One region of the Pseudarthrobacter sp. H2 genome, then DNA from elsewhere that is predicted to be linked to it. Evidence: predicted binding sites of a transcription regulator. Region 1 holds the regulator's gene; the other holds the start of a gene.
The links. Region 1 encodes LexA, which represses DNA repair genes until DNA is damaged. Its sites were predicted from a motif close to TCGAACANNTGTTCGA; they were not measured.
Positions count from the first base shown of each region.

Region 2: the regulator LexA is predicted to act here: its motif matches at 2,258-2,273, upstream of ACQCSZ_RS03950 (LysM peptidoglycan-binding domain-containing protein).

Region 1 is NZ_CP189594.1:2,585,369-2,596,833, forward strand. It holds gene ACQCSZ_RS12200 (DUF1844 domain-containing protein) at 1-194, shown strand, start outside; gene ACQCSZ_RS12205 (MFS transporter) at 293-1,603, opposite strand; gene ACQCSZ_RS12210 (SseB family protein) at 1,674-2,603, opposite strand; gene priA (bifunctional 1-(5-phosphoribosyl)-5-((5-phosphoribosylamino)methylideneamino)imidazole-4-carboxamide isomerase/phosphoribosylanthranilate isomerase PriA) at 2,617-3,363, opposite strand; gene ACQCSZ_RS12220 (hypothetical protein) at 3,418-3,576, opposite strand; gene hisH (imidazole glycerol phosphate synthase subunit HisH) at 3,577-4,395, opposite strand; gene hisB (imidazoleglycerol-phosphate dehydratase HisB) at 4,392-5,018, opposite strand; gene ACQCSZ_RS12235 (histidinol-phosphate transaminase) at 5,088-6,206, opposite strand; gene ACQCSZ_RS12240 (LysM peptidoglycan-binding domain-containing protein) at 6,296-6,724, opposite strand; gene ACQCSZ_RS12245 (hypothetical protein) at 6,723-6,932, shown strand; gene lexA (transcriptional repressor LexA) at 7,111-7,860, shown strand; gene ACQCSZ_RS12255 (ATP-dependent DNA helicase) at 7,914-10,043, opposite strand; gene hflX (GTPase HflX) at 10,036-11,465, opposite strand, start outside.
Region 2 is NZ_CP189594.1:829,186-840,650, reverse strand. It holds gene ACQCSZ_RS03970 (AAA family ATPase) at 1-496, opposite strand, end outside; gene ACQCSZ_RS03965 (hypothetical protein) at 493-1,137, opposite strand; gene ACQCSZ_RS03960 (helix-turn-helix domain-containing protein) at 1,293-1,508, shown strand; gene ACQCSZ_RS03955 (hypothetical protein) at 1,617-2,237, opposite strand; gene ACQCSZ_RS03950 (LysM peptidoglycan-binding domain-containing protein) at 2,357-3,184, shown strand; gene ACQCSZ_RS03945 (Rv3235 family protein) at 3,249-3,692, shown strand; gene secA (preprotein translocase subunit SecA) at 3,896-6,634, opposite strand; gene ACQCSZ_RS03935 (winged helix-turn-helix domain-containing protein) at 6,719-8,023, opposite strand; gene hpf (ribosome hibernation-promoting factor, HPF/YfiA family) at 8,056-8,781, opposite strand; gene ACQCSZ_RS03925 (ComF family protein) at 8,925-9,986, opposite strand; gene ACQCSZ_RS03920 (LpqB family beta-propeller domain-containing protein) at 10,075-11,465, opposite strand, start outside.

The sequences.
Region 1 (11,465 bases):
TCGACGAGGCACGCAAGCTGATCATTGCCCTCGCCGGCTTAGTCACTGCCGCGGCCCCCGAGATCGGTTCACAGCACGCCGGACCCTTGCGCGACGGGCTGCGTTCGCTGCAGCTGGCCTTCCGCGAGGAATCCGCCATTCCGGATGCTCCGGGCAAGGGCCCGGGCGAGAAGTACACCGGCCCCGTCAACTAGCAGCGAACGCCGGAGACGGACCCTTTCCGGGCACGGACTTCCAGGAACAACGACGACGGCGGGCGGACCACACAGGTCCGCCCGCCGTCGTCGTTGGCTCAGTCCGCGGGGGCCAGCCGCCGCCGGCGACGGTGCTGCAGCATCAGCCCCGCGAGGCACAGGGCGACGCCGGCCGCTCCCACGGCGACGAAGCCGGCCGGAGGGGAGACGACGTCGATGAAGAGGCCGGCCAGCGGGGCGCCCAGCGCGATCCCGCCGGTGAGGGCGGATCCGTACCAGCCCATTGCCTCGCCCCGGCGGCGTTCGTCGACCAGTTCGGCCACTTTCTCCGAGGCTGCCGAGAGCACCGGCGCGCACAGCAGCCCGGGCAGGAGCGAGAGCAGGCTGAGGGTCCAGGTGTCCGCCGCGAACGCCATCGGGATGGTGAGGGCGGACATGCCGAGCAGCAGCAGGAGCGGCGGGACGGGCCGGTGCATGGCGCCGTAGAGGATGCCGCCCACCACCGACGCCCCGCACCAGAAGAGGAAGACGAGGCCGATTTCGGCCTGGTGGCTGCCGCCCTCGAGGGCTGCGACGATCCCCACGTCGGTGCCGCTGAGGATCATGCCGGCCCCGGCAGCAACGGCGAAGACGGCGGCCACGGCGGCGGTGAACCAGCTGAAGCTGTGCAGGACCCTGTGCCTCAGGCCGGACCGGCGCTCCCGCCGTTCCCCGGCGGACGCGGCCAGCGGGGCGGGCCCGGACGCCACTTCCCGCAGGTGGGCGGGCGCGGCGGCGACAATGGCCACCTCTGTGCCTTCCAGAGGGCCTGCTGCCGGCACGGCGCTGCGGGTCGGCGGGTTGAACCACATGAGGAAGAGCCCGGACACCGAGGTCGCCACGCCGATCACGGTGAGTCCGAGGACGGAGAATCCGGCGGTGGCCACGATGGCGCCCGCGGCGGGGCCGATCATGAAGACCATCTCGGTGGTGATGGCGTCGAGGGCGAAGGCGGTGCGCCGCTGCTCGCCGGTGGCCAGGACGCCGAGGGACTGGCGGACCACGCTGAAGATGGGCAGCGTCAGCAGGCCGCCGACGAAGACCAGCGGCAGCAGCAGTTCGTAGGACACGTGCGGGACGATCGACCAGATCACGGTCTCGGAAATGACCGACGGGACCAGGGCCCTGCGCAGGCCCACCGTGTCCACCCGCCGTCCGCGCCAGGGCGCCCCGACGGCGATGCCGATGGTCATGACGGCGGCCGCGGCGCCGGCGGCGGCGGCGGCGTAGCCCTGCCCCAGGGTCAGGACGATGTGCAGGGTCAGCAGCACCCCGCCTGCCGCGTGCGGTATGCGGGCGATAATGCCCACCAGCAGGAGCCGCCTGATGGGCCCCACGGCCAGCAATTCCCGGTAAAGCGCGAAGTTCACGGACTACATCCTTTGGTTCTGCCGCGGCAGCCTGCTGCTGCTTCCGGCAGGGTCCCCCGCTTACCGCCAGCTATGGCGCCGCGCGCTGCAACTTGACCTCGATCGAGTCAACCCGCTCGGCAAACATTTCATTCCGGGTCCAGGCGTTGTTGAGGCCGGCCACAACCGACTGGACGCCGGCGGCGTCGAGTCCATCCTCAAGGTACAGCACCACCTTCAGCTCCGGCCCGGCCCCGCCGCCGGGAAGGAGCGTTCCGTCGGCGGCGGCCGAGGGAACTCCGCCGCCTGGATGAATTTCTACCCGGCGGACGGCCGGAAAGCCAGCCGCGGCCGAACCCAGCCACCGCGCCAGCTCCGGATCACCGTACGACGGCGTCCACGGGCGCTGCTGGGCAAGCGCCCAGACGGCGGGCCGCCGCACCACGAACGTGAACTCCGAGCCCGGATCGAGCACCAGCAGTTCGGCGCCTTCGGCGACGGCGGACAGCGCCGCCCGGGCCGCGTACACCGCGACGGGCCGGGCCGCCGGGTGCCAGGCCGTGAGCGAGGCCGCGGAGGTGAAGAGGGGCATGGCCGTCCGGCCGTCGGGGGCCTTGAGGGTCACGAGGGCCATGTCGGCCTGCTTGTCCGCCTGCAGGGTGTCACCGTGCAGCCCGACGGCGCCTTCGCCCTCCTCGGCGAGCCGGGCGAGGATCGGCACGAAGACCCGGGCGGCGGCCAGGGAGGCCACCACCCCTGCTTCGTCGCCTTCGCCTGCCGCCAGGGCCGCAAGGGCCGCAAGGTAGCCGGGGTCGGCGGCGCCGTCGTCGTCCTCGAAATTGTGGATCGCCGCATCGTCGCCGGCGAGGCTGCGGCCGGCCCAGGGCTGGCCGGCGGAGTCGGTGGCGCCGCCCGCACCGGCAAGCGCGGCCGCGATGTGGCCGGGCAGCTGGCGCGCCGCTTTTCCTGGCGCGGCTCCGCCGCCTGGCGCTGCCTGCTCGTCCTTCGGGAAATGCTCCACTGTTGCGGACCGCTTAGCGGCGGCCGGCGACGTCGAGGGCCTCGGGCATGGTGAAGTTGCCGTTGTAGAGGGCCTTGCCGATGATCGCGCCTTCGACGCCGAGCGGGACGAGGGAACGCAGCACCTTGAGGTCCGCCAGGCTGGAGATTCCGCCGGACGCGACGACGGGCTTGCCGGTCTTCTCGACCATCCGGCGCAGCAGCTCGACGTTGGGGCCCTGCAGGGTGCCGTCCTTGGTCACATCGGTGACGACGTAGCGGGCGCAGCCGGCCTCCTCGAGGCGGCCCAGCACCTCCCAGAGGTCGCCGCCTTCCTTGGTCCAGCCCCGGCCGGCCAGGGTGGTTCCGCGGACGTCGAGGCCGACGGCGATCCGGTCGCCGAAGCGCTCGATCGCGCGGCGGGTCCACTCCGGGTTCTCCAGCGCCGCGGTGCCCAGGTTCACCCGGGCGACGCCGAGGTCCAGGGCCTTCTCGAGCGATTCGTCGTCGCGCAGGCCGCCGGAGAGCTCCACCTTGATGTCCAGCCGGCCCACCACTTCGCGGAGCAGCTCCGCGTTGGAGCCCCGGCCGAAGGCGGCGTCGAGGTCCACGAGGTGGACCCATTCGGCGCCCTGCTGCTGCCAGTTCAGGGCCGCGTCCAGCGGGGTGCCGTAGCTTGTCTCGCTGCCGGCTTCGCCCTGGACGAGGCGGACGGCCTGGCCGTTGACGACGTCGACGGCGGGCAGCAGCTCAAGTACGGGCAGCGGGGTTTCGGTGGTCATCGTGGATCCTCAGCTTCGGTGTGGCGGCGGTTGGTCAGGAACGCTGCGGGGCCGTCAGGCGGCCGGCAGCGTCAGGAGGTAGGCGGCCAGAAGCGACATTCCGGCCAGGACATAGAACACGATCTGGACCCAGAGGGGGCTCTTCTGCTGCCGGAAGGACAGCGCCCCGCCGACCAGCAGGCCGGCAAGGCCCATCAGCACCAAGGACCACATCTAGGCGGTCTGTTCCGGGGGCGTGGCGTGGGGCCCCGTGCCCGCGGAAGTGGCCACGGCGGCGGCGGACCCGGCGGAAGCGGACTCGGCGGCCTCGGCGGCCTGGGGGCGGCCGCGCAGGCTGTCCACCCAGTTGCGCAGCAGCCGCGCACCGGCGTCGCCGGACTTCTCCGGGTGGAACTGGGTGGCGCACAGCGGGCCGTTTTCGACGGCTGCGATGAAGGGGCCGCCGTGCTCGGACCAGGTCACGAGCGGTGCCGCCATCCGCGGCTGGATCACGTCGAAGTCCCAGTGCTGGACGCCGTAGGAGTGCACGAAGTAGAAGCGTTCGTTCTGGACGCCGGCGAAGAGCCTGGAGCCTTCCGGGACGGCGACCGTGTTCCAGCCCATGTGCGGGACGACGTCGGCGGGCAGCAGCTCCACTTTGCCGGGCCACTCCCCCATGCCTTCGGCTTCGGTGCCATGTTCGACGCCGGCCTCGAAGAGCACCTGGAGTCCCACGCAGATCGCGAGCACAGGCCGGCCGCCGGCGACGCGGCGCCCGATCATCCGGATCGCGTCGACGGCCTTGAGTTCGTTCATGACTGTTTCGAAGGCGCCGACGCCGGGGACGACGAGGCCGTCGGCGTTGAGGACATCCTCCGGTTTGGAGCTCAGGATGACCTCGGCCCCCGCCCGTTCCAGGGCGCGGACGGCCGAGCGGACGTTGCCGGAGCCGTAGTCCAGCACCGTCACGGTGGGCTTGCCCTCGGGCGACGCGGGTTTCCGGCCGGCCTCGGGATTGATGACGGCCCCGTCCCGGATGTCCGGGCCGGTCACAGTGCGCCCTTCGTGGACGGGATGCCCTTGACCCGGGGATCGGGCTCGACGGCCGAGCGCAGGGCGCGGGCGAAGGCCTTGAACTGGGCCTCGACGATGTGGTGCGGGTCCCGGCCGGCGGTGACGTTCATGTGCAGGCAGATGCCGGCGTGCAGGGTGATGGCCTCGAAGACGTGGCGGGTCAGCGAGCCCGTAAAGTGGCCGCCGATCAGGTGGTATTCCTGGCCGGCCGGCTCGCCGGCGTGCACCAGGTAGGGGCGGCCCGAGACGTCGACGACGGCGTGGGCGAGGGCCTCGTCCAGCGGCACCGTGGCCTCGCCGAAGCGGCGGATGCCGGCCTTGTTGCCCAGGGCGGTGCGCAGGACCTCGCCGAAGGTAATGGCGACGTCCTCGACCGTGTGGTGGACGTCGATGTGGGTGTCGCCGGTGGCCTTGACCGTCATATCGATCAGGGAGTGCTTGCTCAGTGCCGTCAGCATGTGGTCGTAGAAGGGCACCGAGGTGCTGATGTCCGAAACGCCGGTGCCGTCCAGGTTGATCTCGACCAGGACGGAGGACTCGCTGGTGGTCCGTTCCATCCGTGCGGTGCGGCCCTCGGCAGCGGTTGATCCGGTGTTGCTCATGTGGGTGTTTCCTTTGGAAGAAGGCATGGTGCTGGGCAGCCTGGCAGTGGTCCTGTCCAAGGCTTAAGTCTAGGCCTGCAGCGCTGCGCGGCCGGTCAGGATGCGTTCGAGGGCCTCGAGGAACGCTGTGGTTTCCGTCTCAGTTCCGGCCGTCACGCGCAGGTGGCCGGGAATGCCGACATCACGGATGAGCACCCCCGCGTCCAGCAGCCCCTGCCAGGTCTCGTGCGGGTCCTCGAGGCCGCCGAAGAAGACATAGTTGGAATCGGAAGCGGCCGGCTTGAGGCCCATCCGCTGCAGTTCGGAGACGATCCGGTCCCGCTGGCGCTTGATGTCCTCGACGTCGGCCATGAGCGCCACCCGGTGGTGCAGGGCGGCCAGGGCCGTGGCCTGGGTGATCGCCGAGAGGTGGTACGGAAGGCGGACCAGGCGCAGGGCGTCGGTCACTTCGGGTGCCGCGGCCATGTACCCCAGCCGCGCGCCGGCGAGGGCGAAGGCCTTGCTCATGGTCCGGGAAACGATGAGCCGCTCCCGTCCCGGCAGCAGCGTGAGCGCGCTGGGCGTTCCGTCGTGGGCGAATTCGTGGTAGGCCTCGTCAACGATCACGATGGTCTGGCTGGCCTCACCGGCGGCGTAGACGGCCTCCACGACGTCGACGCCAAGGCCGGTGCCGGTGGGGTTGTTCGGGGAGCACAGGAAGACGACGTTGGGTTGGAGTTCGCGCACCTGGCGTGCTGCCGATTCCGCGCTCAGACCGTAGTCCCCGGCGCGCACGCCCACAAGGTATTCCGTGTCCGTGCCGGCGGCCAGCAGCGGGTACATGGAGTATGTGGGAGGGAAGCCCAGAGCAGTGCGGCCCGGGCCGCCGAAGGCCTGGAGGATCTGCTGGAGCACCTCGTTGGAGCCGTTGGCCGCCCAGATGTTCTCCGCGCCCAGTCCGTGGCCGAGATACTCCGCCAACGCTTCGCGCAGCTCGGTGAATTCGCGGTCCGGATACCGGTTCAGGCCCACTGCCGCTGCCGTCACGGCTTCGGAGATGGCCGCCTGGACGTCGGCCGGGACACCATGGGTGTTCTCGTTGACGTTGAGCAGGATGGGGACGTCCAGCTGGGGCGCCCCGTACGGGCGCAGGCCGCGCAGATTGGTCCGGAGGGGAAGTCGGTTGAGGCGCTCTAACTGGTCAGTCACCTCAACAGTTTAAGTGAGGCCGCGGCGGGCCCTGAAACTGTGACGCCCCGGCCCCGTCTTTTGGGGCTGCCGATGCTTGGGGAGCCGGGCTACTTGGACGGTACGAAGAGCTGCTGGCCCGGGATGACGCGCGCTGCGTCAAGGTTGTTGAGCTGGACGATGTCCGCGACGACGTCCCGGGGATCGCGCTCCGGTGCGACAGCCCCGGCGATGGCCCACAGGGAGTCCCCGGCCTGGACCGTCACGGACACGGTAGGCGTCAGCGACAGCTCGGATGCGGAGTCCGCCGCCTTGGCGGGGGCGTTGAGGAACCCGCTGAACGAGAGAATGAGGGCGGCCAGCAGGATAAGCGGAAGGCCGAAGAAGATGAACCTGCCCCGGCGGGTCAGCCGGAGCGGGGCCTGCCTGGCACCGGGGGCAGCGGCCGGCGCCGCCGGAGCGTGGCTGCCAAAGGACCGAACCTGTTCGGATGGATCGTACTGGCCGAATGTGTCGTGAAACGCGCCTGATGCTGACATGAACTTAGCCCTCCTGGACCATACGGTGCCGCTGCCGCCAGGCAGCCTGCCCTCGAACGTGTTGCCGAACGTCTACCTCTGCTTTGGCCTCAGCCAATCGAATACATATTCGAACTTTGCTGGTTCTGTTTTAGCACTTATTGACGAACATTGTCGAGACTCGCTAGAACAAATGTTTGAAAATCCGGTCCGGCTGGCCTACGTTTGAGTGACAGAACAAGCTCTTCCGGAGTTGAACCCAGTATTTGATCAGCAGCAGTTGAACCCAATAGTTGAACCCAGCCGTTGATCAGCAGTAGTTGATCAGCAGGGTCTGACAATTCAGACCGGAAGATCCCGGCCACCGCGGAACGGCGGCCGGGCGGATTGGAAAGGCGTTGGCGAACATGGCAGCACAAGCCACCGGCGGCAGGGCCACCCAGCGGGGTCCCCAGCCGGCCCGGGCACCCAAAAGCCTCACCGTCCGGCAGAAGAAGATCCTGGAAACCATCCAGCGGTCCGTGACGGACAAGGGATATCCGCCGTCCATGCGCGAGATCGGCGACACCGTCGGGCTCGCCAGCCTGTCCAGCGTCACGCACCAGCTCTCACAGCTGGAGAAGCTCGGTTACCTCCGGCGCGATCCCAAGCGTCCGCGCGCCATGGAGGTGCTCATGCCGCTGACCCTCGACGAGGGGACCACCGGGATTTCCGGTGTGGCGAAATCCAGCGGCCTGCGGACCGTGGGAGGGCTGTCCGTTTCGGAGCTCGCCAGCGCCACGGACACCGCCATGGTGCCGTTAGTGGGGCGGATCGCCGCCGGCGGCCCCATCCTCGCCGACCAGGTCGTGGAGGATGTCATGCCGCTGCCGCGCCAACTGGTGGGCCACGGCGAACTCTTCATGCTGAAAGTGGCCGGCGATTCGATGATCGACGCCGCCATCTGCGACGGCGACTGGGTCGTTGTCCGGCGTCAGAGTGACGCCCTCAACGGCGAAATCGTTGCCGCGCTGCTGGATGACGAGGCAACGGTCAAGACCTTCCGCCAGCGCGACGGCCACACCTGGCTGCTGCCGCAGAACACCCAGTACGAGCCCATCCTCGGCGACCACGCCGTCATCATGGGCAAAGTCGTCTCGGTCCTGCGCTCCCTCTAGGCCGCCGCCGAACGTTCCCGGCCGTTCCCGGCCGGCCCGCCGGCCGCCTGCGCCTACGTGGCAGCCTGCCGGGACTCCTTCGACAGCCGTTCCAGGGCCGCCAGGGCAACCGCAGGGTCGGTCGTCGGCCAGAACGGCGGCAAGGCGGCGCGGAGGAAGGCTCCGTAGCGTTCGGTGGAGAGCCGCGAATCCAGCACCGCCACCACGCCCTTGTCCGTCGTCGAACGGATCAGCCGGCCGGCCCCCTGGGCGAGCCGGATCGCGGCATGGGTGGCCGACACGGACATGAAACCGTTGCCGCCGGATTGGGCAACGGCCCGTGAGCGGGCGGTCATCAGCGGATCATCCGGCCGGGGGAAGGGAATCCGGTCGATGACCACGAGCCGGCAGGAGTCGCCGGGTACGTCGACACCCTGCCAGAGGGACATCGTGCCGAACAGGCAGGTGTCCGGCTCCTCGCCGAACTGCCGCACGAGCCCGGTCATGGTCGAATCACCCTGGCACAGGATGTCCATGTCCAGCCGGGGCCGCATTGCCTCGGCCGCGTCCTCCGCGGCGCGCCGCGAGGAGAAGAGGCACAGCGCTCCGCCGCCGGAGGCCCGGATCAGGCGCTCGAGCTCGTCGAGGGCTTCCGGCGAAGCCCCGCGGCCGGGTTTGGGCAGGTGCTTGGCGACATAGAGGATGCCCTGCTTCGGATAGTCGAAGGGGGAACCGACGTCGACGCCGGTCCAGCTGGGCGCGCCGGGGCCCACCAGTCCGAGGCCTCCGGCAGTCGGTTCGAAAGCGGAGCCGATCGCCAGCGTCGCAGAGGTCAGGATGACGGTGTGGTCCGCGAACAGCCCTTCCCGCAGCCGCCCGGCCACGCTGAGCGGTGCCACGTTGATCAGCGCCGGTGCGCTCTCGTCCGGCGGGGAGTATCCCTGTGCCGGGTCGAAGGTGCTGTTGCGGGAGAACCACACGACCTCGCGGTTTTCGCGGGCGGCCAGGAGCCGCTCGCAGAGTTCCAGGATGACCATGAGGCGCGAGCGCGCGAGCTGGCGGCCGCCGTCGGGCGTGCTGGCGCTGTCCCCCTTGGAATCGGAGAGGGCCGCGCGGCAGGCATCGCGCAACTGGTCGACGCAGTCCAGCTGTTCGCTGTTGAGCCCGTTGGGCAGGAGGCCGCTGGGCGCGCCTTCGATGGCCAGTTCGAGGTGGGCGGCCGCGTTGTTCAGCGCGTCCACGGTGATGCCGGTGTGCTTGCGGGCGCCGGAGGCGGCGGCGTGCACCATGGCCACGGAAAGCTGGCCGGACACGGCGCCCGTGACCCGGTCCTGGAGCTCGTGGGCCTCGTCCACGACCACGACATCGTAGTCCGGGAGCACGGCCAGGCCTTCGAAGGCGCTGACGGCGAGCATGGCATGGTTGGTGACGACGACGTCGGCGTCGGCGGCGTTCTGCCGGGCCAGTTCGCTGAAGCATTCGGCCGCGAGCGGGCACTTCTGCGCGCCGAGGCATTCCATCGAGGTGACGGAGACCTGCCGCCAGGCCCGGTCCGTGACACCGGGCACGAGTTCGTCCCGGTCCCCCGTGGCCGTGTCCTCGGCCCATTCGCGCAGCCGGACGATTTCCTTTCCCAGCTGGGAGGACGGGCCGCCCAGGGCCGCCGCGAAGTGCGGCACGGACGTGTCCTCGCCGAGGGAGAACAGCTGGCCTTCGGAGGGCTCCTCGGACGGGAACCCGCCCTCGAGCTTGTGCCGGCAGACGTAGTTGGAGCGGCCCTTGACGAGCGCGACCTTGACGGGACGTTCGAGGGCGGGGGTGATGGTCTTGAGCAGCCGGGGCAGGTCGCGGCCCACGATCTGGGTCTGCAGGGCCAGGGTTGCGGTGGAAACCAGGGTGGGCTTGTCGCTGACGAGCGAGTGGGCGATCAGCGGAATCAGGTACGCCAGGGACTTTCCCGTGCCGGTTCCGGCCTGGACCAGCAGATGGTCACCGGTGTCGATCGCGTTCGCCACCTGCCGCGCCATTTCGTGCTGGCCGCTGCGGCTCTGCCCGCCCATGCCGGACACCGCCCGGTCGAGCAGTTCGATCACGAACCGCTCGCCGGCCGGGCCGCCGTCGGGTGCGGGCGCGTCGGGTGTGGGCGCATCCGGTGCGGGCGCATCAGGTCCGGGCGCATCAGCCCCGGTCACCGCGTCAGTCATTGCTGATGAACGAATCCAGTTCAGCGGCGAAGCCTTCGCGCACCATCACCACGGCCCTGGTGCCGGTTTCCTCGTGCTGGAGGCTGAGGATCTCGGCGTCGGTTTCGTGGAGCTTGCTGAGCAGGTCACCGCGGTTGTACGGGATCATCAGTTCCAGCTTCACGCTGGGCCGGGGAATACCCTCGCTGATGGCCTTCAGCAGCTCCGGAATGCCCTCGCCGGTGCGTGCGGAAACCACGACATGGCGCGGTTCGCGCTGCTTGAGGCGTTCGATCACGAAGGGATCGGCGGCGTCGGCCTTGTTCAGGACGATGATTTCCGGGACCTTGCGGGCGTCGACTTCGCTGAAGACTGCCCGGACAGCGGCGATCTGGCCCTCCGGATCGGGATGGGAGACGTCCACGATGTGCAGGATCAGATCAGAGTCGGCGACCTCTTCCAGGGTGGAGCGGAATGCCTCCACGAGCTGGGTGGGCAGCGAGCGGACGAAGCCCACGGTGTCGGCGAGGGTGTAGCCCAGGCCGTCCGCGGTTTCGGCCTTGCGGACCGTCGGGTCCAGGGTGGCGAACAGGGCGTTCTCCACCAGGACGCCGGCGTCGGTCAGCCGGTTCAGCAGGGAGGACTTGCCCGCGTTGGTGTATCCGGCAATCGCCACCGAGGGGACGGCATTACGACGGCGGTTTGCCCGCTTGGTTTCCCGGGCCGGCTTCATCGCGGCGATTTCGCGCCGCAGCTTGGCCATCCGGGTACGGATCCGCCGCCGGTCCAGTTCGATCTTGGTTTCACCGGGACCGCGCGAGCCCATGCCGGCGCCGGCGCCGCCCACCTGGCCACCGGCCTGTCGGGACATCGACTCGCCCCAGCCACGAAGGCGCGGGAGCAGGTATTCGAGCTGGGCCAGTTCGACCTGGGCCTTGCCCTCGCGGCTCTTGGCATGCTGCGCGAAGATGTCCAGGATCAGGGCCGTCCGGTCGATGACCTTGACCTTGACAATGTCTTCGAGGGCACGGCGCTGGGAGGGCGCGAGTTCGGCGTCGACCACGACGGTGTCCGCGCCGGTGGACATCACGATGTCCTTGAGCTCCTGGGCCTTGCCGGAGCCGAGGAAGGTGCCCGGATCGGGCTTCTGGCGGCGCTGGACGAGTCCGTCGAGGACCTCCGAGCCGGCCGTCTCGGCCAGGGCTGCGAGTTCGCGCAGGGAGTTCTCGGCGTCGGCGAGGGTGCCTTCGGTCCAGAGCCCGGCCAGCACGACGCGCTCCAGGCGCAGCTGGCGGTATTCGACTTCGGTGACGTCTTCGAGTTCGGTGGACAGGCCGGCGGTACGGCGCAGGGCGTGCCGTTCCTCGAGGTCCTGCTGGTCGCCGTCGTAGCTGCCGTGTTCCTCCGCCAGCCCGGAGATCGCTTGGGCCCTGCCGAGCACGG
Region 2 (11,465 bases), 1.8 Mb from region 1:
CGGCGCGGGCAGGCGTGCCGCCCGTGCCGCCGTCGGCACCGTCCGCCGCAGGCCGGGTTCCCTCCCCGGGCACCGGGAAGGCGGTGTCCCTGAAGGCGCTGTCCGGGCTGGCACTGTCCGCTGCCGGCCACGGCCGCGGCCCGGCTCCGCTCAGCTGGGCCACGGCCCCCGAGATGCGGGCGGCAAGTGCCGCGGCAGGGACCCCCGGCAACTCGGTGGCGACGCCTATCCCGCGGAGCCGGGCCATCTCCCTGGGGTCCTCCGTCAGGGCCACGACAACTACTCCGACGGCGGAGAGCCGGTCAACCAGTGACGCCGTCAGTTCCTCGCTGCCCGCCGCGACGACGGCGGCGCGGGCCAGCCCGCTTTGGCAGGCTGCGAGCAGCTCCGCGAGTTCGCTGCATCTGCGGACCACGGACACCGGTCCGTGGAGGCGTTCAAGTCCACCGACCAGGTCCTCGCGGGTGTGGCCGACGGTCACCACCGGGATGCTCATCGCGACACACCTCCCGGATTCCAGACGACGGAGATCTTGGCCTTGTTCGCCTGTGCCCCCAGCAGGTTCGGCATCTGGCTGTCCGGAACGAGCACCATGACAACGGTGGACCGGGAGGAGCCCAGGGCGGTGCTGCCCGGGGTGAGCTGCGCGATCTCCGCCCCCGGCAGCAGCAGCGCCGGCTGGCCGAAGCCGTTCCGCGTATCCGGGAGGGCGACCCAGACGTCCACCCGCGAACCCGGCACGGCCTGGGCCGGCAGGCTTTCGTCAATGGTGACCGCCACGGGTTTGCGGCCGAGCCCGTCGGCCTGTCCCAGGCTCTCTCGCGGGAGCAACTGGTCCTTGCCGATCCGCTGGACAGCGACAAGCCCCTCGCCCAGTCCGGTCTCCGGCGTCAGATAGTGCTCCTCGACGTCGTCGAGGCGGACCTTGACCCGGTGCAGCTTGTCCGTGGTCAGCCTCTCGCCGACGGCGATCGGTTCCCTCGCGGCGTAGGCCTCGGTGGTCTGGTCCGCTGCGCCCACGAGCGAGATGACGCCGGCCACCGAGGCGAGAACGAGCAGAATCCCGACGAGGAGACGGGGGTCTTTCCACGATGGCTTCCTCAGCCGGGCCCCGTCCGCCACCGCGTTCACGCTCATGCGCCCTGCTCCCCCTGTAGTCGCCGCCCGGGCCGTCGGTGCCGGGCTCCCTCATTGTTGCCGCCACGCGGCCCGAACGGAAGATGTCTGCGGGTCATCCCCCGCAAATTGTGGATAACCCCTCCGGAGGACGCCAACGGTGGCAAAATGGTGTCATGCCCCGATTCCTGACCCTCGCAGACGTTGCCGAGCAGCTCCAGATCAACTCTCCCGCTGCTTACGCGCTGGTACGCAGCGGGGAGCTCAAGGCGATCCAGGTGGGCGGACGCGGCCAGTGGCGCGTTGAGGAGACCATGCTGGAGCAGTACATCCAGGAGCGCTACGCCGAGGCGAGCCGGATGATCGAAGAGGCCAAGTCCAAGTCCGGCTGAGCGGCAGGGGCACCGCACCCACGCGGCCCGGGCCCCGGATTTCCTCGTGGTCCCGGCCGCGCGGCCCTGAACCCCGACGAACCAGCGACGGATTACCGACAATGACCATTAGCTGTCTGCGCCGCGGGAGGACCTGAGGCCGGCCAGGGCCGCGAACGGTATGGTGGCCGTCTGGCGGACATTGGCCGCACGGCGGTCCTCGCCCGCGTGGGTCAGGGCCAGATCCAGGAAATCCTGCCCGACCCGGTCGATCACGCCGTGGAGCACCGACTCGGCCGGACCCCGGGCAACCAGCACGGTCAGGCTGGCCCGGTCCCTGGACAATGCGCGCAACGAACTGGCCAGGCCGAGGCGCTGACGGACCGCGGCATGCTCCGTCACGGCGAGCCGGGAGAGCCCGGAATACCGCACCGCCGATGCCTGGGGAATGAGCACCTGGTGCCGTGGCTCGTCGAGCACCATCGACTGGCTTCCGACGTGGCTCAGGACCCCCTCGAACAGGGTCCCGGACGCGAGGTGGATGCCGATCCTCAGTCCCAATGAACCGCGGAGCCGGTCCGCCAGTTCCACTGCAGCCGCGTCCGCCCGCGTCCTCTCCGCCACTTCCGCGTCAAAGTCCAGCCGCTCGCCGGCGGCCAGCTGTGCCTCCATGTCCTCAAACAGGGCGTCCCAACGCATGCCGCCAGCGTAGGCCCGGGTGCCGGGGCGGTCAATCCCGCTGCTTTCCATCCCCGTCCAGTTCCTCCCTAGAAAAAACCTATTCGATGCGGTCAAATTAGCTCAAACAGCATCAAACAACATCAAACGGCATCACGTGCCGTTCGAGATCCGATGGTGGAGGCAGCCTCATGGTCACAACGGAACCCCTGGAAACCGGGCCGAGGGGCCTCCTGCGGGCGGACGCGGCGATGGCCGCCGTGATCCTGCTGCTGGGCTTCTTCCTGGCAGCCACCGGAAACAGCCTCGTGCAGCGCTGGCGGTCCTCTTCGGCGCGGCAGCAGTCCCTGTCCTTTGAAGACCAGCTCGGAATCGTTTCCACCCTGTCGGGCCTCATCGTCATCACCTGGTGGGTGATGACGTTGATGATCGCCTTCGCGGCGGCCCTGCTGGAGCGCGGCGGAAAGACCCGGGCCGCCGCAACTGCCGGCCGGTTCAGCCCCGGCTTCATGCGCCGCCTGGCCCTGGCCGCCGTCGGGCTCCAGCTCATCACCGCACAGCTGGCCACCGCGGCAGCACCGCCGAGCCTGCCCGGCACCGGCTCGTCCCCGGGGACCGCGGTTTCCGCGGCATGGACCCCGACGCCGGTCGAATGGTTCGCGGAACACGCCGAACCGGCACCGGCCGTCCCGGCACCGGCGGTCCCCGGACCGCCACCCATTGCCGGCGGTCCGGTGGCGGATCCGCAATGGAAGCCGCTGCGCCCCGTCGTCGAGCCCGGTCCGCTCGCGTCCCGCCAGCTTCGGCCCCAGGAGCCCGCGGCGGCCCACGGGGAAGTCGCCGTCCGGGCCGGGGATTCGCTGTGGAGCCTTTCGGCCGCGGCGCTGGGAGCGTACGCGTCCGACGTCGACATCGCCGCCGAATGGCCGCGGCTGTACCAGGCCAACCGGGCCGTCATCGGCGAGAACCCCGATGTCCTGTTTCCGGGACAGGTCCTGCGGCTCCCGCCCAGCACCTGACCGCGTCCGGGAAAACCACGACATGCACGAGCAACCACAACCACAACCAGGCAAAGGAAGCACCATGAGCGCAATGACAGGGATCCGCGCAGGCGCGGCTGCCCCCGTTTCACCGGATCCGGTTTCGGCGGTCCGGCCCCCGCGCCTGCGGGTGGTTGATGAGGGCCGCGAAATCTGCGCCATCTCCCGCAGCACCGTGCAGGCCGCGATCGAAGTCCTGGCCGGGACCCGGCCGGCGCAGCAGCTTGCCCGGCGCCTTGACCAGCGGTGCCTGGTGGCCTTGCAGCATCGGGCCGCCCTGACCCGCAGGGTGGCGTCCGGAAGTTCGCCGGCTGCCGGACGGCTGCACCGAAACCCCTCCGTCCGCTCGGTCCGGGCCTGCCAGGTGTCCCCGGACGTTTACGAGGCCAGCGCCGTCGTCGTCGATGAATGGCGGGTCCGGGCGGTCGCCCTGCGGCTTGAGCGCAGCAGGCTGGTCTGGCGCATCACCGTCCTGGAGATCGGCTAAGGGCCGGTCCGCCGGCGCCGCTGGTCAAGCGCCGCTGGTCAAGGCGCGTGGTCACAGCGCGCCGGAACCCGTGCTGGGGGAACAGCAGGGCCCGGCTGGGGCCCTGGGGAAGCAGGGAAGGAGGCAGGTGCATGACGGAGGACCGGAACAAAGCGTTCCGGTCCTCCGTCATGGCAGCCGCGCGGGCAGGAGTCAGCCGCGGCTCAGCGCCGCTTCTTCCTGGCACTGCGGCGGGTGGTGTCCTGCGCTGCAGCCTTCGCCGGGTTGCCGGAGCGTCCCTGGTTCTTCGTCTCGATGCGGGTCTCGGCCGCGCCGTCCTCGCCGGGGGCGGTGTATTGCAGCTGGGCGGGCTTCTCGGGGGCCTCGAGTCCGGAGGCATGGATCTGCGGCTCGTGGTGCTCCGTATGCTGGCCTGCGGCGTCTGCGAAGACCACGTCCTCGGCCGGGGTCACCTCGACCTCCAGGTTGAACAGGAAGCCGACGCTTTCCTCGCGGATGGCCTCCATCATCGCCTGGAACATGATGAAGCCTTCGCGCTGGTACTCCACGAGCGGATCACGCTGGGCCATCGCCCGCAGGCCGATGCCTTCCTTCAGGTAGTCCATCTCATAGAGGTGTTCCTGCCACTTGCGGCCGATCACGGACAGGACGACCCTGCGCTCGAGCTCGCGCATGCTCTCGGAGCCGATCGCCTCTTCGCGTGCCTGGTAGACCAGGCGGGCGTCGGAGAGGATCTCTTCCTTGAGGAATTCAACGGTGATCCGGGACTTCCCGCCGGCCTCGTCGATCACGTCGCGCGGCGTGAAACTCACCGGGTACAGGGTCTTGAGGTTGGACCACAGCAGGTTGAAGTCCCAGTCGTCGCCGGTGCCCTCCGCGGTGGCCTCGTCGATGAAGGCGCTGATGGTGTCTTCCAGGAAGTACTGGACCTTCTCGTGGAGGTCGTCGCCTTCGAGGATGCGGCGGCGGTCGCCGTAGATGGCTTCGCGCTGGCGGTTGAGGACGTCGTCGTACTTGAGGACGTTCTTGCGCTGTTCGGCGTTGCGGCCCTCCACCTGGCCCTGCGCCGAGGCGATGGCGCGTGAGACGAGCTTGGATTCGAGCGCGACGTCGTCCGGTACGGAGCTGTTCATGAGCCGCTCCGCGGCGCCGGAGTTGAACAGGCGCATCAGGTCGTCGGTCAGGGACAGGTAGAACCGGGACTCGCCGGGATCGCCCTGGCGGCCGGAGCGGCCGCGGAGCTGGTTGTCGATGCGGCGGGACTCATGCCGTTCCGTACCCAGGACGTACAGGCCGCCGAGGTTGAGGACTTCCTCGTGTTCGTCCTTGACCGCCTGCTTGGCGGCCTCGAAGGCGGCGGGCCAGGCGGCCTCGTAGTCTTCGGAGTTTTCCTCCGGGTCCAGTCCGCGCTTTGCCAGTTCCGCGACGGCGGTGAATTCGGCGTTGCCGCCGAGCATGATGTCGGTACCGCGGCCCGCCATGTTGGTGGCGACAGTCACTGCGGCCTTGCGGCCGGCCTGGGCCACGATGGCCGCTTCACGGGCGTGGTTCTTGGCGTTCAGGACCTCGTGCCGGACGCCTTCCTTGGCCAGCAGCCGGGACAGGTACTCGCTCTTCTCGACGCTCGTGGTGCCCACAAGGACCGGCTGGCCCTTTTCGTGCCGTTCGGCAATGTCCCGGACCACGGCCTCGAACTTGACGGCCTCGTTCTTGTAGACAAGGTCGGCCTGGTCGATGCGCGTCATGTCCTTGTTGGTGGGGATCGCGACGACGCCGAGCTTGTAGGTGCTCATGAACTCGGCGGCCTCGGTCTCGGCCGTGCCGGTCATGCCCGCGAGCTTGCCGTACATGCGGAAGTAGTTCTGCAGGGTCACGGTGGCGAGGGTCTGGTTTTCGGCCTTGATCTCGACGGCTTCCTTGGCCTCGATGGCCTGGTGCATGCCTTCGTTGTAGCGCCGGCCGGCAAGGATGCGTCCGGTGTGCTCGTCGACGATCAGCACCTCGCCGTCGAGGATGACGTAGTCCTTGTCGCGCTTGAACAGTTCCTTGGCCTTGATGGCGTTGTTCAGGAAGCCGATCAGCGGCGTGTTGGCGGACTCGTACAGGTTGTGGATGCCGAGGTAGTCCTCGACTTTTTCGATGCCGCCTTCCAGCACACCGACGGTCCGCTTCTTCTCGTCGACCTCATAGTCGGTCTCCGGCTCCAGGCGCGTGACCACCTTGGCGAATTCGCTGTACCAGCGGTTCGTGTCGCCCTGGGCGGGGCCGGAAATGATGAGCGGCGTGCGGGCCTCGTCGATGAGGATCGAGTCCACTTCATCGACGATGGCGAAGTGGTGGCCGCGCTGGACGAGCTCGGACTTGTCCCACGCCATGTTGTCGCGCAGGTAATCGAAGCCGAATTCGTTGTTGGTGCCGTAGGTGATGTCCGCGGCGTACTGCTCGCGGCGCAGTGCCGGGTCCTGGTTGGACAGGATGCACCCGCTGCTCAGGCCCAGGAAGCGGTAGACGCGGCCCATGAGGTCGGACTGGTATTCGGCGAGGTAGTCATTGACGGTGATGACGTGCACGCCTTTGCCGGCGAGGGCATTGAGGTAGGCCGGAGCGGTGGCCACGAGGGTCTTGCCTTCACCGGTCTTCATCTCGGCGATGTTTCCCAGGTGCAGGGCGGCGCCGCCCATCAGCTGGACATCGAAGTGGCGCAGGCCGAGGGTGCGGGAGGACGCTTCACGGACGGCGGCAAACGCCTCCGGCAGGAGATCGTCCAGTTTCTCCCCGTCCACGTGCCGCTCGCGGAGGCGGTCCGTCTCTTCGCGCAGCTCGGCGTCGGTGAAGGTCTTGAACGAGGCTTCCAGGGCATTGATGGAATCGGCATAGTTCCGCAGCTGCCTCAGGGTTTTTTTGTCACCCGTGCGGAGAAGTTTTTCGAAAAGTGATGCCACGTGAAGTTGCTCCCAGTCTCAAGCTGCCGAATTCTGGCGTGTTCAGTCTACGGGAGAGACACCGGGCCGGTGGCCGCTGTTCCCTCAGAGCGGATACGCCGCCGCGGTCCCCGCGACAGTCCCCGCGACAGCCCCCGCGACGGCCTCGGCGAGCGCGGGTGCCAGGTCACCTGCCGGGGAGACGGCGACGCGGTCCAGTCCCAGCCACTCCGCCATGAGCTGCAGTTCGGCGGCGAGTTCGACGGCGGTGTCCGCCGGCGCGCCGGGCTCGGCATGGGCGGCCCTCGCCAGGAGCGTGCCGCCGGCCCGGTCGGCCTTCAGATCCACCCGTGCCACGATCCCGTCCCGCAGCAGGAACGGCAGCACGTAATAACCGAAGCGGCGCTTCGCCTCCGGTGTGTAGATCTCGATCCGGTAGTGGAAGCCGAACAGCTCCTCGAGCCGGCGGCGCTCAAAGACCAGGGAGTCGAACGGACTGAGCAGGGCCCGCCCGGTGGCCGCGCGCGGGAGCTTTGCCTCGACATGCCGGTACAGCGCCCTGTCCCAGCCGGCGACGGCGACCGGCCGGAGCCTGCCTGCCTCGACAAGGTGCCCCACGGAAACGGCGGCTGCCCCCATCGGCGTCCGGAAGTAGTCCGCAAAGCAGCGCACGGTCCCGATCCCGTGGGCCTGCGCGGCGGCGTCGATCAGCCGGTCCATGGCGGCGGCCGGATCCGGCTCCCGGCCCGCAGCTGGCCCGGCTGTGCCGGGAAGGAGCGTGCCGGGAAGGAGCGTGCCGGGAAGGAGCGTGCCGGGCAGGACCCTGGCGGTCAGGGTGTAGCGGCGTTCGAAGGATTCGGTCCGGGAGTCGGCGGAGACGAGGCCCTCCTCGAAGAGGTGTTCCAGGACCCGCTTGACGGCATTCCAGTTCCAGCCCCAGTTGTCCCGCAGCCGGTCCTCCACGTGGCCGAGCCGCACCGTCAGTTCCGCGGCCGTCATCGGCCGTCCGGTTGACAGGGCTTCCCGCACCGCGGCGGCGACGGCGTCCCGGACGTCCGGGTCCATCGCGGAGGCGCCGACCCACTTCCGGTTTTGCCACAGTACGAGGTCCTGGAAATGGTCCGGCCGGATGAAGCTGGCCTCGTGCGCCCAGTACTCCATCATCCGGCGCGGCGGGCGTGCTGCCATCCGGGCCAGGATGCTGCGGTCGTAGTTTCCGAGCCGGGAGAAAAACGGCAGGAAGTGGCTCCGGGACAGCACATTGACCGAGTCGATCTGGACCAGGTGCAGCCGGGCAAAGGTACGGCCCACCGCCCGTGCGCTCACGGGCCCGGCGGGCCGTGCCTTGTCCAGTCCTTGGGCTGCCAATGCGATCCGCCGTGCCTGGTCGAGGCTCAGCGGTGCCGGCATATCACTCCCTGCACCGGACGGTCTGCACCAGCTTAGGCACTGGCAGGCTCATCCTCGGAACGGTAGGCGTGGATCTGCGCGTCCTGCGGGACTTGTCCCGGTTCGCAGGTCTGGTCCAGGGAGATCACCCCGTAGGTCCATCCCTCGCGGCGGTAGACCACGGAGGGTGCTTTGGTCTCCTTGTCCACGAAGAGGTAGAAGTCGTGGCCGACCAGTTCCATGTTGTCGACGGCGTCGTCCAGTGACAGGGAGGCGGCGGTAAAAACCTTGCGGCGGATCAGCACCGGCGAGTCGCCGGCCGGAATATCGTTCTCGACGTCATACGGGGACTTCTCTGCCGCCGGCGCCTGGGGTTCCCCGGCGCGGCCCACCGCGGCATAGAGGGGCTCGGACGGACTTGCCGGCTCAAGGGTTGCCGTCGCCTCGGTGACGGACTTGGGGGTGTGCCTGCCGTGATGGACCTTGCTGCGGTCCTTGGCCCTGCGCAGGCGTTCAAGAAGTTTGTTGTAGGCGAGATCGAAAGCCGCGAACTTGTCGGCGGCGCTGGCTTCTGCACGGATCACGGGGCCGCGGCCCAGGACTGTCAGCTCAACCGTGAGCATCTCGTCGGCCTGGCGGGCCTTGGTCTCCTTGGAGACCTTTGCGTCCACCCGCTGGACCTTGTCGCCGAGCGAGGCGATCTTTGAGACCTTCTCGTCGGCGTACTCGCGGAAGCGGTCTGAGACCGTCAAATTACGTCCGCTGATCATGAACTCCATGGTGCCCTCCAAATGACTTCGGTGACACGACGGCGGCACTTCCCGGGGCCGATCTGACTGACAGTCGAGCCCCTTTCCGAGCCGCTATCGACAGGTACATCTGTTCTTGGTACCCATCTTCGACGTTAGTTCATAGCCTTCTGTTATTCATCCTTTTCCGGTTTATTTTTTTGCTCGTCACATACCGGCGCTGCCGGCAGGCCGCCGGCAGCGCCGGCAACGGACATGACCGGCGGGCGTGTCGCGGCGAGGACGACGGCGCCCCGCACCACTGCGCCTGCCTCGCGCAGGGCACGGGCGGCTTCGGCGAGCGTCGCGCCCGTGGTGAGCACGTCGTCGACGATGATGCATGGATGTCCCCTGATGTCCGGGGCCCGCGGCCCGGACCTGGCCCGCATCGACCCGCGGACGCGCTGCGCCCGGTCCCCGCGGGCCAGCCCCTTCTGGCCGCCGCGCAGGGCGCCGGGGCCAGCGGCCAGGACGGGACGCCGGGCCTTCCGCAGGGCATCGACGACGCGGAGGCCGGGAAAATCCCGGCGGCTGAGCCTGGCGAGCAGGAGATGGACCGGGCTGAAGCCCCTCCTCCGGAAGGCTCCGCTGCTGGTGGGTACCGGAACCAGGCAGAGCGGCTGTCCGCCGCCCACCGCGGCATCGAGGGCGCGGGCCAGGCCCTTCGCCAGGACGACCCCGAGCCGGCCCTGGCCATGTCTCTTGAAGGACAGCACCGCCTGCGCCAGCTCGCCGCGGTAGGCCCCGGCGGCCACCACCGGAAGGATCACGGAGCCGTCCATGTCCATCAGGGCAGGGGCCTGCCCCTCCGCCCGGAAGGGGTCCAGTGTCAGCAGGCGGACCTGCCGCTCGCAGGCCCCGCAGAGGGCGATGTCCTCCGCGCCGCAACAGACGCAGTCCACGGGGACTGCAAGTGCCAGCAGCTCGATCCCGGCCGCTGCAGCGCGGTCCGCAAACCTGGGCAGCGGGCGGATGTAGTCGCCGCGGTGCCTGGCGGCCGTGGGCGCCACCGGAGCCAGGTCCGGGTCGGCGGCGCCCGGCGGGGGCAGCCGGGGACGCGGTCCGCCGCCGCCGCGCGCATTCCCGGCGTGTTCACTGCCGGCGTCTTCACTGCCGGCGTCTTCACTGCCGGCGTCTTCACTGCCGGCGTCTTCACTGCGGGCGTCTTCACTGCGGCGGGGCGGCCATCGGGTCATGCTGCAAGCCTGGACCGTCAGGGGGCGCCGCGGAAGCCGCTGCTCCCGCTATGTGGACAAGCACCGGTGGAGGGCCGGCGGCGCAGGATCAGCCGGGGAAGGACGGGTCCTGGAGGCCCTTGAGCTGGGGTGACCAGCCGTTGCCCAGCCGCTGGAAGACACCTTCCGCTGACTGACCGAAGATCTCTTCCGGGCCGTTGCCCGCGCTGAGGGCGGTGAGACCCGGCCACGGTGCCAGTTGCTGCGGTTGCGCCGAAGCGAGGGAGAGAAGCTCCGGGGTCACGCTCTCGGCCGCCGAGCCCTTCATGACGGCCACCGTGGTGTCGTCGACCCACGCTCCCTGGTCAGGGTCGCGGCTGGTCGGCAGGGTCATCGGCGCGGTCAGATCACGGGGGGTGCCGTCCGCTGTCCTGATGATCCCCGTGACCTGGACCCTGGTCTTGCCGTTCTGTTCCGAAATCACGAGGGCCCGCGCGCCTTCCCTGGACATCCTGAACTCCTTGACCGTCCATCCGGCGAGCCAGGTCGGCGTCAGGGTCACGGCGGGCACGCTGGAACCCTGGGCCACGCCGACGGGCCGGTAGGCGAGGACCTCGGTGGCACCGTCGCCCCCCGGTCCGGCCGTCCAGGTCCAGTCGTACCGGTCGAACGACGGACGGGACACGGCGGCCCGTGTGGTCAGCACCCTGGCGGGCTGGCCGGGCACCACCGAGTACAGGGTGTCGCGGCCGGGGTTGAGGAATGCGGCGGACTGCGAGACGGGAGATTCCGCCGGGGCACGGGGCGAAAGGGCGGCGACGGGCGCGATGTCAGGAAGCGGCGAGAGCCTGTTGTTCTCGTACCGGACCAGCTCATTGTGGCTCACGGCGATCTGATGGGCCGGGACGCTCATGTTCCGTACCGGACGCCGGACCGTGCCGTTGTCTTCAACGCGCACCAGGTCCTGGTTGGCCCGGAGCTCGACGTTGATGACATCGGGCTGGCTGCGGAATGTCAGGGCCAGCTGGGTCTGCATCCGCAGCCTGTCCTCGTTGGAGGCGTCCACGAGATCCTTCGCCGTGAGATCCACCTGGGCCGCGCCGGAGACAACCGGCACCGATTCGCGGGCCAGCTTAATGCCTGAAGGGAAGGCGCTGACGACGGCGCCCTTGAGATAGGCGGCGGGGCCGCCGAGGAGGGCGCTCGTCATGGCCTTGACCGTCTTCTTCTTGATGAACCACCGGAGATCCGGCACGGCATAAGTGAAGGTGGGGTCATAGAAGTAGATCGGATACGCGCCGTAGATGACCTTGAAGGTCTCCTCCGGGATGGCCGTGCCGTCCGGGATCGCGGCGATCCTCCACTGCCCGTCCACCTGGGCCAGCGTGGCCGGAATGTTCTCCTTCGTGCCCTCGGGCAGCCGCGTGGCAACCCCGTCGGCATCCACAGAGTAGGCGAGGTCGAGTTCATAGTCGAAGACGTTCTCGACGCCGGTGGGCA